2 linked regions of the Labrenzia sp. PHM005 genome follow. The protein of the gene in region 2 interacts with the protein of the main gene of each other region in a pairwise test. Links are inferred from orthologs where the notes say so. Each region holds a gene or a part of one and is shown on either strand. Other genes may lie near its edges. The genes, in order: ileS and FJ695_RS24165.

The links.
Region 1: the proteins of FJ695_RS24165 (region 2) and ileS interact in binary tests that used the Escherichia coli proteins (3 or more experiments, as listed by UniProt). The link is inferred for Labrenzia sp. PHM005 from one-to-one orthologs.

Annotation. Positions count from the first base shown.
Region 1 is NZ_CP041191.1:5,897,302-5,906,571, reverse strand. What follows is about bases 2,770-6,283. They hold ileS (isoleucine--tRNA ligase), read right to left. Parts: upstream 5,931-6,283; coding sequence 2,970-5,930; downstream 2,770-2,969. Other genes in these bases: lspA (signal peptidase II), read right to left, coding at 2,770-2,954. Also shown: FJ695_RS26745 (pitrilysin family protein), read right to left, coding at 1-31; FJ695_RS26740 (pitrilysin family protein), read right to left, coding at 34-1,428; FJ695_RS26735 (hypothetical protein), read right to left, coding at 1,630-2,343; more of lspA, read right to left, coding at 2,418-2,769; FJ695_RS26720 (glycosyltransferase family 87 protein), read left to right, coding at 6,338-7,579; FJ695_RS26715 (DMT family transporter), read right to left, coding at 7,542-8,462; FJ695_RS26710 (bifunctional riboflavin kinase/FAD synthetase), read right to left, coding at 8,459-9,270. UniProt on the Escherichia coli protein: Catalyzes the attachment of isoleucine to tRNA(Ile). As IleRS can inadvertently accommodate and process structurally similar amino acids such as valine, to avoid such errors it has two additional distinct tRNA(Ile)-dependent editing activities.
Region 2 is NZ_CP041191.1:5,334,449-5,338,801, reverse strand. Bases 1,384-4,353 are described here. They hold FJ695_RS24165 (HyaD/HybD family hydrogenase maturation endopeptidase), read right to left. Parts: upstream 3,230-4,353; coding sequence 2,537-3,229; downstream 1,384-2,536. Other genes in these bases: FJ695_RS24155 (HupE/UreJ family protein), read right to left, coding at 4,351-4,353; cybH (Ni/Fe-hydrogenase, b-type cytochrome subunit), read right to left, coding at 3,586-4,341; FJ695_RS24170 (HypC/HybG/HupF family hydrogenase formation chaperone), read right to left, coding at 2,187-2,537; FJ695_RS24175 (hydrogenase-1 expression HyaE), read right to left, coding at 1,784-2,218; FJ695_RS24180 (hydrogenase expression/formation protein), read right to left, coding at 1,384-1,760. Also shown: FJ695_RS24195 (nickel-dependent hydrogenase large subunit), read right to left, coding at 1-35; [NiFe]-hydrogenase assembly chaperone HybE, read right to left, coding at 25-669; FJ695_RS24185 (rubredoxin), read right to left, coding at 670-894; more of FJ695_RS24180, read right to left, coding at 891-1,383.

The sequences.
Region 1 (9,270 bases), 570 kb from region 2 along the record:
GTGTCTTGGAACGAATACGCAGAAGGTTCATGATCAAGACTCCTTGCCGGATTTATCCGGGCCGCTTGCTTCGGTGTCAGGCTGCGGGATTCTCAATTCCCCGGTCACAGGAACACCCGATAAGTAGGTTCGGGCAGCTTCCAAAACATCGTCTTTTGTTACGGCTTGGACTTGACTGGGCCAGGTTTGCACATCGTCAACCGCCAGTCCGGTGGTGAGTGCCGAGCCAAACAAACGGGCAAGGCCGGACTGGCTGTCTTGCGCATAAATTGAGCTTGCGATCATGCTGTATTTGGCGCGCTCCACTTCTTCGTCGGTGACACCCGTGTCCAAGAGCTTTTGCAGTTCTTCTGCTGCCAACGCTTCAACTTCTTCCAAGGTATGGCCAGGCCGCGGTGAGACATAGACATAAAATCGGCCTTGGTTTAGCGCACCACCCTGATAATAGGCGCCCGAGCTAATGGCGGTTTCCGTCTCAAGAACCAGTTTTTTATGCAAGCGGCTCGTCGGTCCTTCTCCGAGGATATAGGCGAGGATATCCAGGGCTTCGGGCGTCCGGCCTTCACCGGTTGTTTGGCTGGGGACGATCCAGGTATGCGAAACAGATTCCTGCCGGACCCGCGGATCAGTAACAGCAATTCGGCGTTCACCTGACAGCGGCGGTTCTGCAGGACGCACACGGTTACCAGGCTCGGCCCGCCGGGCGACTTTCCCATAAGTGGCCTTCGCCAACTCTTTTACATTGTCTGGGTCAACGTCGCCGGCAACGATCAGAACTGCATTGTTGGGGGTGTAGAAGCGATCATAAAAGGCGATCGCAGCCTCCGCATTTAATGCCTCAATCTCGCTTTCCCAGCCGATCACCGGAGAGCCATAGGGGTGATTAACAAAGGTGATCGCGTTCATTGCTTCCCGGAGCCGGGATCTGGGCTGACTGTCGACCCGGTCCCGCCTCTCTTCCAGCACAACATCCCGTTCCGGCGCAACGACCTCATCGCTGAGAACAAGATTTTCCATTCGGTCTGCCTCAAGCTCCATCATGAGCGGCAAGTGTTCTTTGGCAACCCGCTGGAAGTAGGCGGTGTAATCCAGGCTCGTGAAGGCGTTTTCTTGTCCGCCACGGTCTGCGACCATCTTGGAGAAGGCACCATCCGGATTGTTTGTCGTACCCTTGAACATCAGGTGTTCAAGGAAATGCGCGACTCCAGACTGACCGTCCGGTTCATCGGCGGAACCGACTTTGTACCAGAGCATATGGGTGACGACTGGGGCACGGCGATCCGGGATGACCACCACCTCCAGTCCGTTCTCCAAAACGAAACGTTCCAAATTGGGCGCAATGACGATGTCCTCTTGCGCCGTTTCAGCCGCGAATGCATGCTCGGTTATTGGAACAGTAGCCGACACGGCGAGAATGGTTGTTGTCAACAAACCCGCGCAAAGCACCCGGGGTGCAGTCCAGCAGCGGCATGTCGATTGAAATAATCGATGCAATCCAGTCACTAGGGGCTCCTATTTCCTGCCCATACAAAAAAGCCTCCGGCCTTCAGACCCATATAGGGCTAAGAAGTCCGGAGGCTGCATTAAATATTTGTTATTTTCGCCTGAATGCCAGTCAGGCCAATGTCATCAACAGTACTTCGCGTTTCCTTCCAGGCAACGCGGATCCAACCGGTTGGATTCATGGTCACGTTGGAGCGGTGCGAAGGTTTTTTTGACCTCGATATTCGCAGATGGCATCGGGGCATCCGCCGACGGCGTGCTGTAAGCTGCAGGTGGCTCAATGAGATAATTTCTTTTCAGAGCGAATTCTGCGCTTTTTGATCCGTCTTTCTGCTGCTTCAGCTCATCGAAGCGTTTTGAACCTGTTTTCATTTCTTCTATTGAGATGCGGTTGGTCGAACCATCTGGGCGCTGAACATCCACTTTGCCGGGCTTAAATTCTTTCTTCTCTGATCCAACAATCTCGAAGCCTGCCATCTGCTCAGGTGTCAACCGCTTAAGGTCGCCATTATAGTCATACGACTCTTTATAGCGCTCGCGTAACGCATTCAGCTCTTCGTTGTTTCGCTCTTGTGGCCAATTCGCAGCGTTGGTCCCAGCAACTTGTGTTTCTGGCTCCGGTAAGTTGCTACCTTCAGCTGGCATCGCAAGAGGAGCGCGTGGCTTGTAGTCGATCTCTTTCTTATTAGGATCGACTGCCCCAAGCCCAGCCATGAGGTTGTTCACAAGGGCGGTATCTGGGGCAACGGTCGTCCCATCCGCTGCTTGGCAGGCTGCAAGAGCTGTCACCGCAGCCAACACAAAACTCTTGGAGATGAAATCGCCCAGCGTCCACACCACAGTATATCCTCATAATGACCCGGGATTATCGACCGGGGTCATGCTCATCACGATCGTATTTGGTCTTTAAAGCGCTAATTTGCGGCTGAATTAGGACCATTTGTGAAACTGTCATACAGGAGACCTGCTACGCCTGCAACGATCCACACATCGGCGAGGTTAAAGACGTACCAGGAAAAGCTGCCAACGTGGAAATAGACGAAATCGACAACCGCGCCATAGACGACACGGTCGATACCGTTTCCGATGGCGCCGCCGATAATCAGAGCGAGCGCAAGGGCAGGGAGTTTCGACGGAACTCTGGTGGACCAGACCCACAAGGCAATTGTTGCTGCGACCGTAAAAAGAGCAAGCAGCCAACGGCCAAGATCACTGTCCTGTTGAAACAGTCCGTAGGAAATTCCCCGGTTCCAGATCAGGATCAGGTCCAGAATCGGCAGAAGTTTGATTGGTCCATTCGTTGCCACGTCGGCACTGTGGACAATCCAGACTTTTGTTACTTGGTCAAGGATGAGACAAACGGCGGCAATGACAAACACAAACCCGCTGAAACGCCCCCAGATATAGGGGCGTTTTAGTGGTTCACTGGGCTGGTTGCCGTCGGGCGTCACTGGCTGCTCCGGCAATTATGCGGCCGCGTGGGCTGCATCCCACTCGCGCAAAGCGTTTGCGTCCCGAACAGTCACGTCCGGATAGTCGGCGTCAGAACCGACTTCCGGAAGGATCTTCCAGGAGCGGGCGCATTTTTGACCTTCAGCCATGGCCGGCACCACGGCAACACCTTTGGTGTCGTCCAAAGTAAAAGCAGTCTCGGGCGCTGCCTCAGCCGACAGGGTCAACTGGCTGGTGATCGCGATGTCGGCCATATCTTGGCCTTCCAGTGCTGTCATCAGATCCGCATCGGTCACATGAACGACCGGATGTGCTTCCAAAGAAGACCCGATCCGCTTTTCGCGGCGTTCGATCTCCAATGCGCCGGTGATCACACGGCGGACCGTCTTGATCTTCGCCCATTTGGCCGCCAACGCTTCGTCTTTCCACTCGGACGGGACCGCCGGGAACTGCTCCAGATGGACGGACGTATCTTCGCCGTAGCGGGAGACCCAGGTCTCGTCCATCGTGAACGGCAGCATGGGAGCCATCCAGGTCACCAGGCAATTAAACAGCTTGTCGATGACATAAAGAGAAGCTTTGCGGCGCACAGAAGACGCTGCATCGCAGTACAGCGCATCCTTACGGATGTCGAAGTAGAACGCCGACAGCTCCACCGTCATGAAGGTGAACAGCTGATGGAAGATCTTTTTATAGTCGTACTCCCAATACGCTTCGCGCACCATTTCATCGAGTTCTGCAAGCCGGTGCAGCATCAGGCGTTCCAGCTCTGGCATGTCCGCAACAGAGACTTCTTCGCCGGTTGCATGGGCCAGCGAGCCGAGCATCCAGCGCAGTGTGTTGCGCAGTTTCCGGTAGCTGTCGACACTGGTCTTGATGATTTCCGGGCCAATCCGCTGATCTTCGGAATAATCACAAGAGGCCGCCCAAAGGCGTAGGATGTCGGCACCATACTGCTTGATGATGTCCTGTGGGAACACCTGGTTACCCAGAGACTTGGACATCTTGCGGCCGTCTTCGGCCATGGTGAAGCCGTGGGTCAGAACCGCGTCGTATGGCGCATGGCCGCGGGTGCCGCAACTTTCCAGAAGGGACGAATGGAACCAGCCGCGATGCTGATCCGATCCTTCCAGATAAAGGACATAATCCTTGCCGCCCTGCGGTTTACGCTTCGGGTTGAGGTCGGCGCGTTTTTCCATGCAGAAGGCATGAGTGGATCCTGAGTCGAACCAGACATCCAGGATGTCCATAACCATGTCCCACTCGTCCGCAGCGAAATCATTGCCAAGGAACCTTTCCTTGGCGCCCTCTGCGAACCACGCATCGGCACCTTCGGCGACAAACGCGTCGTAGATCCGCTGATTGACCGTCTCGTCTTTAAGAACTTCGGATGTGTCCTTGTTGATGAAAACTGTGATCGGGACACCCCAGGCGCGCTGGCGGGAGAGAACCCAGTCCGGGCGGTTTTCGATCATCGAACGCAAACGGTTCTGACCGGAGCCCGGTACAAAGCGAGTCTCGTCAATCGCGTTGAGAGCCCGGGTGCGCAGTGTGTCGCCCTCACCAGACAATTTCTTGTCCATATAGACGAACCATTGCGGCGTATTGCGGAAGATGATTGGCTTCTTGGACCGCCAGGAATGTGGGTACTGGTGCTTCATCCGGCCAAGGCCAATCAGAGCGCCGGCATCCTTCAGGAACTCGATGTTGGCTTTGTTGGCCTTACCTTTTTCACCCTTGTGGGTGATCACCTGGTTGCCTTCAAGGCCCGGCGCATCCTTGGTGTAAAAGCCGTCGTCTGCGACAGTGAACGGGATCGAAGTATCGATGCCGCGCTCATCCAGGTCACGGGCGTTGGCCATCCAGATCTCAAAGTCATCGGCACCATGGCCTGGGGCTGTGTGCACAAAGCCGGTACCAGCATCGTCAGTGACGTGGTCCCCGTCCAGAAGCGGAACATCAAACTGATAGCCGCCGAGATCCATGTCGCGGTATGGGTGCGCTAGCGTGAGAGATCCGAGTTCTTCCGGCGACACGGCACGAACCAGCGAGAAATCTTCAATGCGAGCGTTTTTGAACACATCCGCAGCCAGAGCATCGGCCAAGATCAGCAAGTCACCCTTTTGCACCCAGTTGTCGTCGGGCAGACCGTCCTGGGTAACCTCATAAAGACCGTAGTTGATCCGCGTGGAGTAACAAACGGCCCGGTTACCCGGAATGGTCCAGGGAGTGGTTGTCCAGATGACAACAGAGGCATCGAGCAGTTGCTCGGCTGCGGCTTCATCGGTGCCACCGGCTTCCACGATCGGGAACTTCACCCAGATCTGGTCGGACTGGTAGTCGTGATATTCGATTTCCGCTTCAGCCAGCGCCGTTTTTTCAACGACTGACCACATCACTGGTTTGGAGCCCCGGTAGAGCTGGCCGGACATGGCGAACTTCATCAGCTCCTGGGCAATGACCGCTTCGCTCTCAAAACGCATGGTTAGATACGGATTATCCCAGTCACCTTCGATGCCGAGGCGCTTGAATTCCTTGCGCTGCACGTCGATCCAGTGATCGGCAAACTCACGGCATTCCTTGCGGAATTCGTTGATCGGCACTTCGTCCTTGTTTTTGCCCTTGGAGCGGTATTGTTCTTCGATCTTCCATTCGATCGGTAGACCGTGACAATCCCAACCCGGAACGTAGTTGCTGTCATAGCCGGTCATCTGCATTGACCGGGCAACGATGTCCTTGAGGGTCTTATTGAGCGCGTGACCAATGTGGATGTTGCCGTTCGCGTAGGGAGGACCGTCATGCAGGATGAACTTGTCGCGGCCTTCGGACTGATTGCGCAGGGTCTTGTAGATATCCAGCTTTTGCCAGCGGGCTAGGATTTCCGGCTCTTTTTTCGGAAGACCTGCCCGCATGGGGAACTCGGTTTTCGGCAGATTGAGAGTTTCTGAATAGTCGCGTTTTGGTGCTTCGGTCATCGCTTGGTGGATCCGGTCAGTCGGGCCAATGCCCATAATCATAGAACATGAGAACACAGCGGCCTTTTGCCTGGCCGCAGAATAAGGAGGCTTCTCCCGGTCCCTGGCGCCGCGTGTGCGTCAGCCGAGGGCCGGGCCGGTAATTCGCTTAATTTCCGCCACCTTTAACCAGGGGCTTAAGACAACCAGTTTTTGCATGGCATGGGACATAGCAGCAGTTCGGCAAGGAATAAAGAGGGACAACAAGAAATGCCTCCGCGCTTTATTATGGTCACTGAACCGACGCAAATTCCAAAACATTCGGAAGCTTAAGCAATTGTGCAGGGTTTCCATTGCATTTTTTCGGTGAGGCGCAGGACCGGAATACCTGCCCTGGTTTCGACCGGAAACTTGAGTGATCTCTGGCGATGGATACGTTGCGACATCTGGAAAAAATCCTGACTGCCGATCGCATTCAGGTCTTTTTGCATCTTGCCCCGCCGATCTATCTGATTGGCGTGCTCTTTTTCTATGTCGACCGTGGTCTCATTCAGGATCCGGATCACGGCTTGGTCCTGCTCGCCGATTACTTCTGCTATTGGTTGGCATCGGCCGTCGCGCTGTCCGGCTCACCGCTTGATGTCTACAACAACGACGTCTTCTTCAGCTTTGCGCCCGCATTTTTTGAGGCGGAGGGGTTTCTGCCGTTTATGTATCCGCCGACATACTTGTTGGCGGTTCTCCCTTTTGGACTGTTTTCAGCCTGGGTGTCTCACATTCTGTTTTTTGTCCTGTCCCTTGCCCTGCTCGCCTATGTGGGGCGCCTGATTTGGGGTTCATGGACGGGCGCGCTGATTGTCTGCGCGTTTCCAGCTGTTATCGGAGTTTTGATCCATGGGCAGAACAGCTTTCTAACCACGGCCTTGTTGGGTGGGGCGTTGGTGGCCTTGAGAGCGGAAAAACCTGTGTTGGCTGGCCTCTTGATCGGCTGCCTGACCTTCAAACCGCAAATCGGCTTTCTCATTCCCTTTGTTTTACTGGCAGGGCGCTACTGGGCAACTTTCGGAACCGCGGTGATCACGACCCTGGTGCTTGCCGCCCTTCCTGCTGCTGCGTTCGGGCCGGAAATCTGGTCCGCGTTCCTGGAGCAGAGCAAATTCGCTGCAACTCTTATGAATGACGAGTTGGTTGAATACTGGAAGTACCTGTCCCCCTTTGCTGCTTTTCGAATGCTGGGTGTGCCGCATGGGATTGCTATGGCCGCACAGGTTTTGGTGGGCTGCGCTTGTCTGGTTTGGACCGTCCGGATTTGGTGGAGTGATGCGCCGTTTGATCTCAAAGCCGCCGCTCTGGTATCTGCAAGTGTGCTGACATCCCCCTATATGCTTACCTACGAGTATGTCTTGCTGGCCGTACCGATGCTGTTTTTGTGGCGCTTTGCAGCCGACAAAGAGCTGCTCGCCTATGACACCCTACTGTATATGCTGGCGATGGCGTTCATCTTGTCAGCGCGGGCCATTGCCGATCATACCGGCATTCCAGTTGGCGCTTTGCCAGCATTGATATTGCTCGCTCAAACCCATCGGTATTGGCGGCAGTGGCGCCAAGATAATGCTGAAGAGCGGTTGGCTGTCACGCCTTCTGCCGCGTCACCCGCTCCCGGTGGGTGATATAGAGCCCGCTGCCGACAATCAGACTAATGCCCGCCCAAGTCAGTCCATCCGGGAAATCCGAAAACACCAGATAACCAAACAACGTGGCGCTGACGATTTCTAGATATTGCAACGGCGCGAGTAGGCTTGCGTTGCCGCGTTGAAACGCTGCGACCACAAGCCCGTGGGTCGCAAAGGAAATCAGGCCAATCACGGCTAGCAAACCGAGTTGCCAGGTGTTTGGCCAGACAAATGTGACATCCCCGATGTCGAAGGATGTGCTGATCACCATTGCTGTGGACAGAAAAAGCGTCCCGGCCAGCCCAGCTGTGAGCTGTATAGTTAGAAGATCGTCTTTGACCGGATAAAGCCGGTTGAGCAGTAGATAAAATGCAAACAGGACGGCCGTTCCGACCGGCAACAGGCTCACCAGGCCGAATTCAGCAACATTGGGCCGCAGGATGATCAGTGCACCGGCTAGTCCAACGGCAACAGCAGCGATCCGGCGCGGTCCGACTTTTTCTTTCAAGATGAGAGCGGCCAGCACCGTCAGGATCATCGGTTCGACAAAAAAGATCGAGATCGCGGTTGCGACCGACATGTATTTGATCGCAATGAAAAAGCACAAGGACGCGCACGCGAGCAGGATACCGCGCAGATAATTGATGGCAGGTTGGCTCCCGCCGACCTTCGGCAGCCGCGCCAAAACCAGCGCCAAAAACAGACAGACCAGAAACTGAAAGAAAAACCGGCCGAGCGTAACTTCCAGCGGATGCAGGCTGGCCGACAGATACTTGGCGATGATGTCCATCACCGGCACGATCAGCATGGCGCAGCTCATCAGCAGCAGGGCCTGCAGCGGGTTCTGTTCGATGTGGCCGCTGCCGGCCTCAGCGGTCATGGAGCAAGGTCCAGGAGCTTCAGGTCAATTTCAGACAGCGGCTGAAGGGAGGCAAGGGCTGCCCGGGCTTCTTCGCTATCCCGATCCATCTGCGCTACCAGAGCCTCCGCGCTGTCGAATTTCTCTTCGCCGCGCAGATAAGAAACTACATGAACGCGCAGGGTCTTACCGTAAAGATCGCCCTCAAAATCAAACAGGAAGACTTCAAACAAGGCCGCGCCATTGTCAAAGGTTGGGCGGCGGCCGTAGCTGGCAACACCGTCATGCCAGGTGTCACCCAGTTTCACTTTGACCGCATAGATACCTTGAAGCAGCGGACAGTCTTCCGGCATGCGTAAATTGGCGGTCGGATATCCAAGATCCCGGCCGCGTTTATCGCCGTGTTGTACCTCGGCGTCGAAAAACCAGCGGTAGCCCAAGAGGGCGTTGGCTTCGGCAATGTCGCCGGTGCCGAGATTTTCACGGATGCGGGAGGACGAAATCACTTCAGCGCTTTCATCTTCCTCGCGGTGCACGATGGTCACGCCGAAACCATGCGTGGCCCCGGCTGTGCGCAAGTAATCAGGCGTGCCTTGGCGCGCCCGGCCGAAATGAAAGTCGTAGCCGGTCACGGCATGGGAGATTTCGAGCGTATCGATAAGAATATCCTGGACGAAGGCATTGGCCTCCATAGCGGCGAACTCTTTGGTGAACGGCAGGATCAACGCACCGTCCAGGCCGCAGACCCGCAGCATGTCCGTTTTTTGAACCGCCGGTGTCAGGCGGAACACCGGTTTGCTCGGATTAAAGACGGTCCGCGGATGCGGTT
Region 2 (4,353 bases):
GGCAGTACAATGTCCAAATGTCCTTCAAGGCTCATGACGAACCTCGGCAGATCGATTGCCAGTAAGCAAGCCACGGCGGCTCAATCCGGCAGGGGTAGTTTCAGCTTCGTTTGAACCGGTCTCAGATGAGAGGCCTTCTTTTGAGTGATCAGCTGGCGCATCTTCGGGTTTAGCAGCGTCCGCAGGTTCGGCAGTTCCAGCCAACTCAGCAACCTCGGACAATTCTCCGCGCCAGACTGCGGCCATTCCCGCCTCAGAGTCACTTGGGGCTTCGGCGGCTTCAAAGAGTTCGCCAAGCGCGGACAGAGCACAGGCTTCGGCTGTTTCCTGATCGGTAAATTCGAACACCGGAGAAAAAAGCGAGCACATCCAAAAGGGGCCGATGGCAGGTTCATGGCCGCGTATGAATTCAAATGACCCTGCGGGGAAGCGAAACGTGCGTTTGGTTCCAGAAGCCAGAAGAGCGTCGTCCGGCGTTTCTGGCACCAAAATGAGGTTCATGAACCACGGCGTCAAAAGCGTTCCGAGCTGAAAACCCTGCCAGGCGCGCACCCCAAGAAGGCGGACAGCCAAAGCCGTGTTCAAGACCGGTACGCCTTCCATCCGCGTCCGCTGGATGGTGGAAAAGGTGGTCTCAACAATGGCTGTCAGCTCATCCGCATCCCGCATTTAGATGTCCTCCAGCACCATGAAGCCGTCCTTATGCGCGTCGCACTCCGGGCAGCTCCAATGATCAGGCAGGTTGGCAAACGGAGTTCCGGGCGGGATTTGCCAATAATCGTCCCCCTTTGCCGGGTCGTAGACGTGCCAGCAGATCTTGCACTCCAACCGTGTCGCCGTCCCAATCTTGCGGTTATCGCCGCCATAAGATCCGCCAAAAAAGCCGTCACTCACCGGTAGACCTCCAGGATCTCGCCGAGACGCTCTGCTGAATCGGCTATGTCTTCTGAAGCCGCACAAGCAACGTCGGGCACCGGGCTGATTTCGATCGTGTTGAGGATCAGGCTGTCCTGGGAATTGTAATATTGCACCCACCAGGTGTCGGCCGTTTGCGTGGAGGTGATCCGGCAGTTGCCATATCCGCGCGACAGGATCGTCACGCTGCCCCGGCCCAGCCGCTCGTTGAGGAATGTGAGATCTTCTTCCGTATGTGGAAGGAGAGACAGGTTAATCACATGCGGCACGCCGGTCTTGCGCGGGATACCGAGATGCTCGTTGATTTCAGGGATCAAGGGCGGTGCGTTGAAGATGTTTGGCCCGGCTTTTTCTGGCATCACCACGTGGTCTTGGGCGTCCTTGAAAACCGTTTCCAGGATTTCTGAGGGAAAAACACCTGCCTCAATATAGTCGGCTTCGGCCTGATCACCGTCAGCTGACCGCCGCACTCGCCAAACACCGGCTAAAACCGCTTCCTGGGCCTGAATTTGGCTGCCGCCAATCACCGAGACTTCTCCCTCGCCAAGAACCTGATTGACCAGATCCAGGTTCTTTGGGTCGAGATGCGTGAGGTCATGGCGTGCCGGTGCATCGGTTGTGGTGAAGGTTTCAAGGCTTTCAAGCAGCTGGTCCAGTACCGCCAATCCGTTTTCCAGACCTGTGGTTTCTTCCGGTTCCGGTAGGTCGGGCGCAGCGAAGGTCATCATGCCTTCCGGCATTTGCATGTATTCCAAGGTGCCGCCATCGGCATCCTGGGGTTGGCTCCCCGGGCCGACAAGCGGCCCGGGGAGGGACGGGCTGAAAGGGTCGATGGGATTGCTCATGTGCTTATCTCCTAACAGCCAGGTCAGTGGGCTTGGGCCGGAGGCGCCACACCGCAACCTTCCGGGAATTTGAAGGGCGGCGGGTCTGTCGGGTCTTTCGTCAGGATTTCGGAAATCTCCAACAGATAGTCGGCCCAATCGCGCACGCCCTGAATGGTGCCGAGGTAGTCGCCCTTGCGCAGGAAAACGAGACTTGGAAAACTGTTGAACCGGTAGCGGCGCTGCAGATCGCGCTCTGCATCCCGGGCAACGACAAAGGCAGTCACATTGCCATCAAAGGCTTTGACCAGTTCCGGCAGGATCACCGCGACATCGTTGCTCTCGCTCAGCCGGTTGGCATCGCCTGGGAAAAACACCATCGACAAGATGGTCTTTCCAGCTCGGCCATCCAGGCCGGCTTCGTCGACGACCTTAAGACCTTCCCGGTCAATGATTGACGTCAGCAGCGGCGAAAACATTGCCGGTTCCTTCCCTTTTTTCTGTATCCCTTGCCTCTTCTGAGGCTGAAGCGCGCTGGGCGATCAGATCTTCAAACAGGTGATCGACATTGGTGTGGCCGTCCGCCACCAGCCTCAAAGCTTCAACGGCGTCGGCGGTGCGTTTGGCGGTCTCCGCATCGAGAATGTCGCGGGCCGCGCCCAGAAACGTCAGCACCCAGGTGCCGGGTTCGACAGGGCCAACCAGACGGACATCGATGTCATGTTCGCCGTCGTCTGCCCGGCAGCGGGCAAAGCCGAAATCCGACGAAATCACCTGCATGGGGATGCCAAGGCACATCAGCGCGGCTCCCCAGTGCGCGCCACCATTTCGGCGACCTCGGCGTCAAAGTCGTCCGGCCCCGACCAGCCATCACCGGCAAGAACCCGGCTGTCGCCATGCCGGAAGGCATTGACGGCGTCCGGCCGGCCGCCTTCATAGCGGCCAAGGGTCATTTCCAGGCTGGCGATGGTGTCGTCTTCGCCGAGCTGGTCGCAGCGCATTTCTGCAAAGACGTCGTGTTTTTCCAGAAAGGTCAGGGCGGCATCAATGGCTGGGGCGATTTGTGCTTTGACAGCCGGGCGCAGGCTGCCGCCGTAGTCTTCCAGTTCCACAGGCTGCACACCGATCAAGAGGAGATGTTTGGGGTAGTCGCCGAGCATTTCTGCCATGGCGAGAACTTCCTGAAAGCCGGTCTGATGCAGGGAAATCTTCTTGGCGCCGAGAAACTTCGGCACCTCGTCACCGTGAACGAGTTTCAAGGTACCTGGGGGGAGGCCGTAATCGACTGCATCAAAAACGATCAGGATGTCGGCGTCGCGTATATGCTGAACCAGATAGACGCCTTGCGTGCCACCGTCCATGACCTTGACGTTGTCACTGAAACAGTAATGCTGATGCAGGGTTTCAACGGCGCGCACGCCAAACCCTTCGTCCGCCCAGAGCAGGTTCCCGATCCCGAGAACCAGCACGGCGGGAGTTCCCTCTCCCATGGTATTCCTCCCGCGCCAAGCCGCCGGATCGGCTGCTGGCGTTGTATGCAACTGTATGCGTCCCTTTCGTTTCTATTGAGCAATCGCTGTGCCAACTCGCCGCATGAGCTGAAGTGGCGGATTTATCAGTGTTTTAAGTTTGATGCCCAAAGAAAGGTGGATTATAAGTTTCCATAATGTTTGATTATTGGAAAGAAAGATTACGCGTCAGGGACGGGCGCGAATAGGAAATGGCAGTTTTCCATGCGAACTGTCAGCCCGGATGTTGTCTTGGAAAGCAGGCAAAAAGAAGCGGGCGCTAGCGCCCGCCGAAGATAGTGAGAGGGGCCGCGAGCTTTGTACCCGCGGCAAACATGTCATTCGTCCGCGATCGGCTTGTCATCGCGAAAGGTTCGCCAACCGGAGAACATCGATGACATGATCGATTGGCGGGACATGATGTCTTCTCTAATAGCCGCATAGATGTGGGTGATTGCAAAACACACGATCACCCAAAGGCCGACATGGTGCCAGGTATGCACATCCTGGCTTTGTCCAAAGATCGGGATGATCCAGCTTGAGAAGTACTCGAACTGCCAGCTGCCCATACCGGTGCCCTCGCCGTAAAGCGCAAAACCGGTCAGTATCATAAACACGGTGCACCAAACGAACATTACATGCATCGTCAGGGTCGCCAGCGGATTGTGCCCGGCATATTTCATCGGTTCCTTGGTGAGCATGGCGTACCACTTCACTTCGTGGAGCAGCTCGGTCCAGAAACTGCCGCGCCACACTGGCGGCAGAAAGATCTGCCGGGCATGTTTGTTGCCGACAAACGCCCAGTAAACCCGGAAAAGGAAAGCGACCGTAAAGATGTATCCGGCTGCAAAATGCAGATACCGGATCCAGCCGAACAGGTAACTGAAATAGGCTTCTCCGCCGACAGACGGTGGTGGCGAGCCAATCAGATATCCGGTAATCCCAAGCGCCAGAATGGCGAAGAAGTTGACCCAGTGCCAGATCCGGACCGGCGCCTGGTAGATGTAGATGGCTTCTTCCTTGTGGGGCGCGGTCGATGGGCCCGTTGAGTTAGCCGTTGCATCGGCGGAAGGATTGCTGACATTTACATTCATATCCGCCTCCTA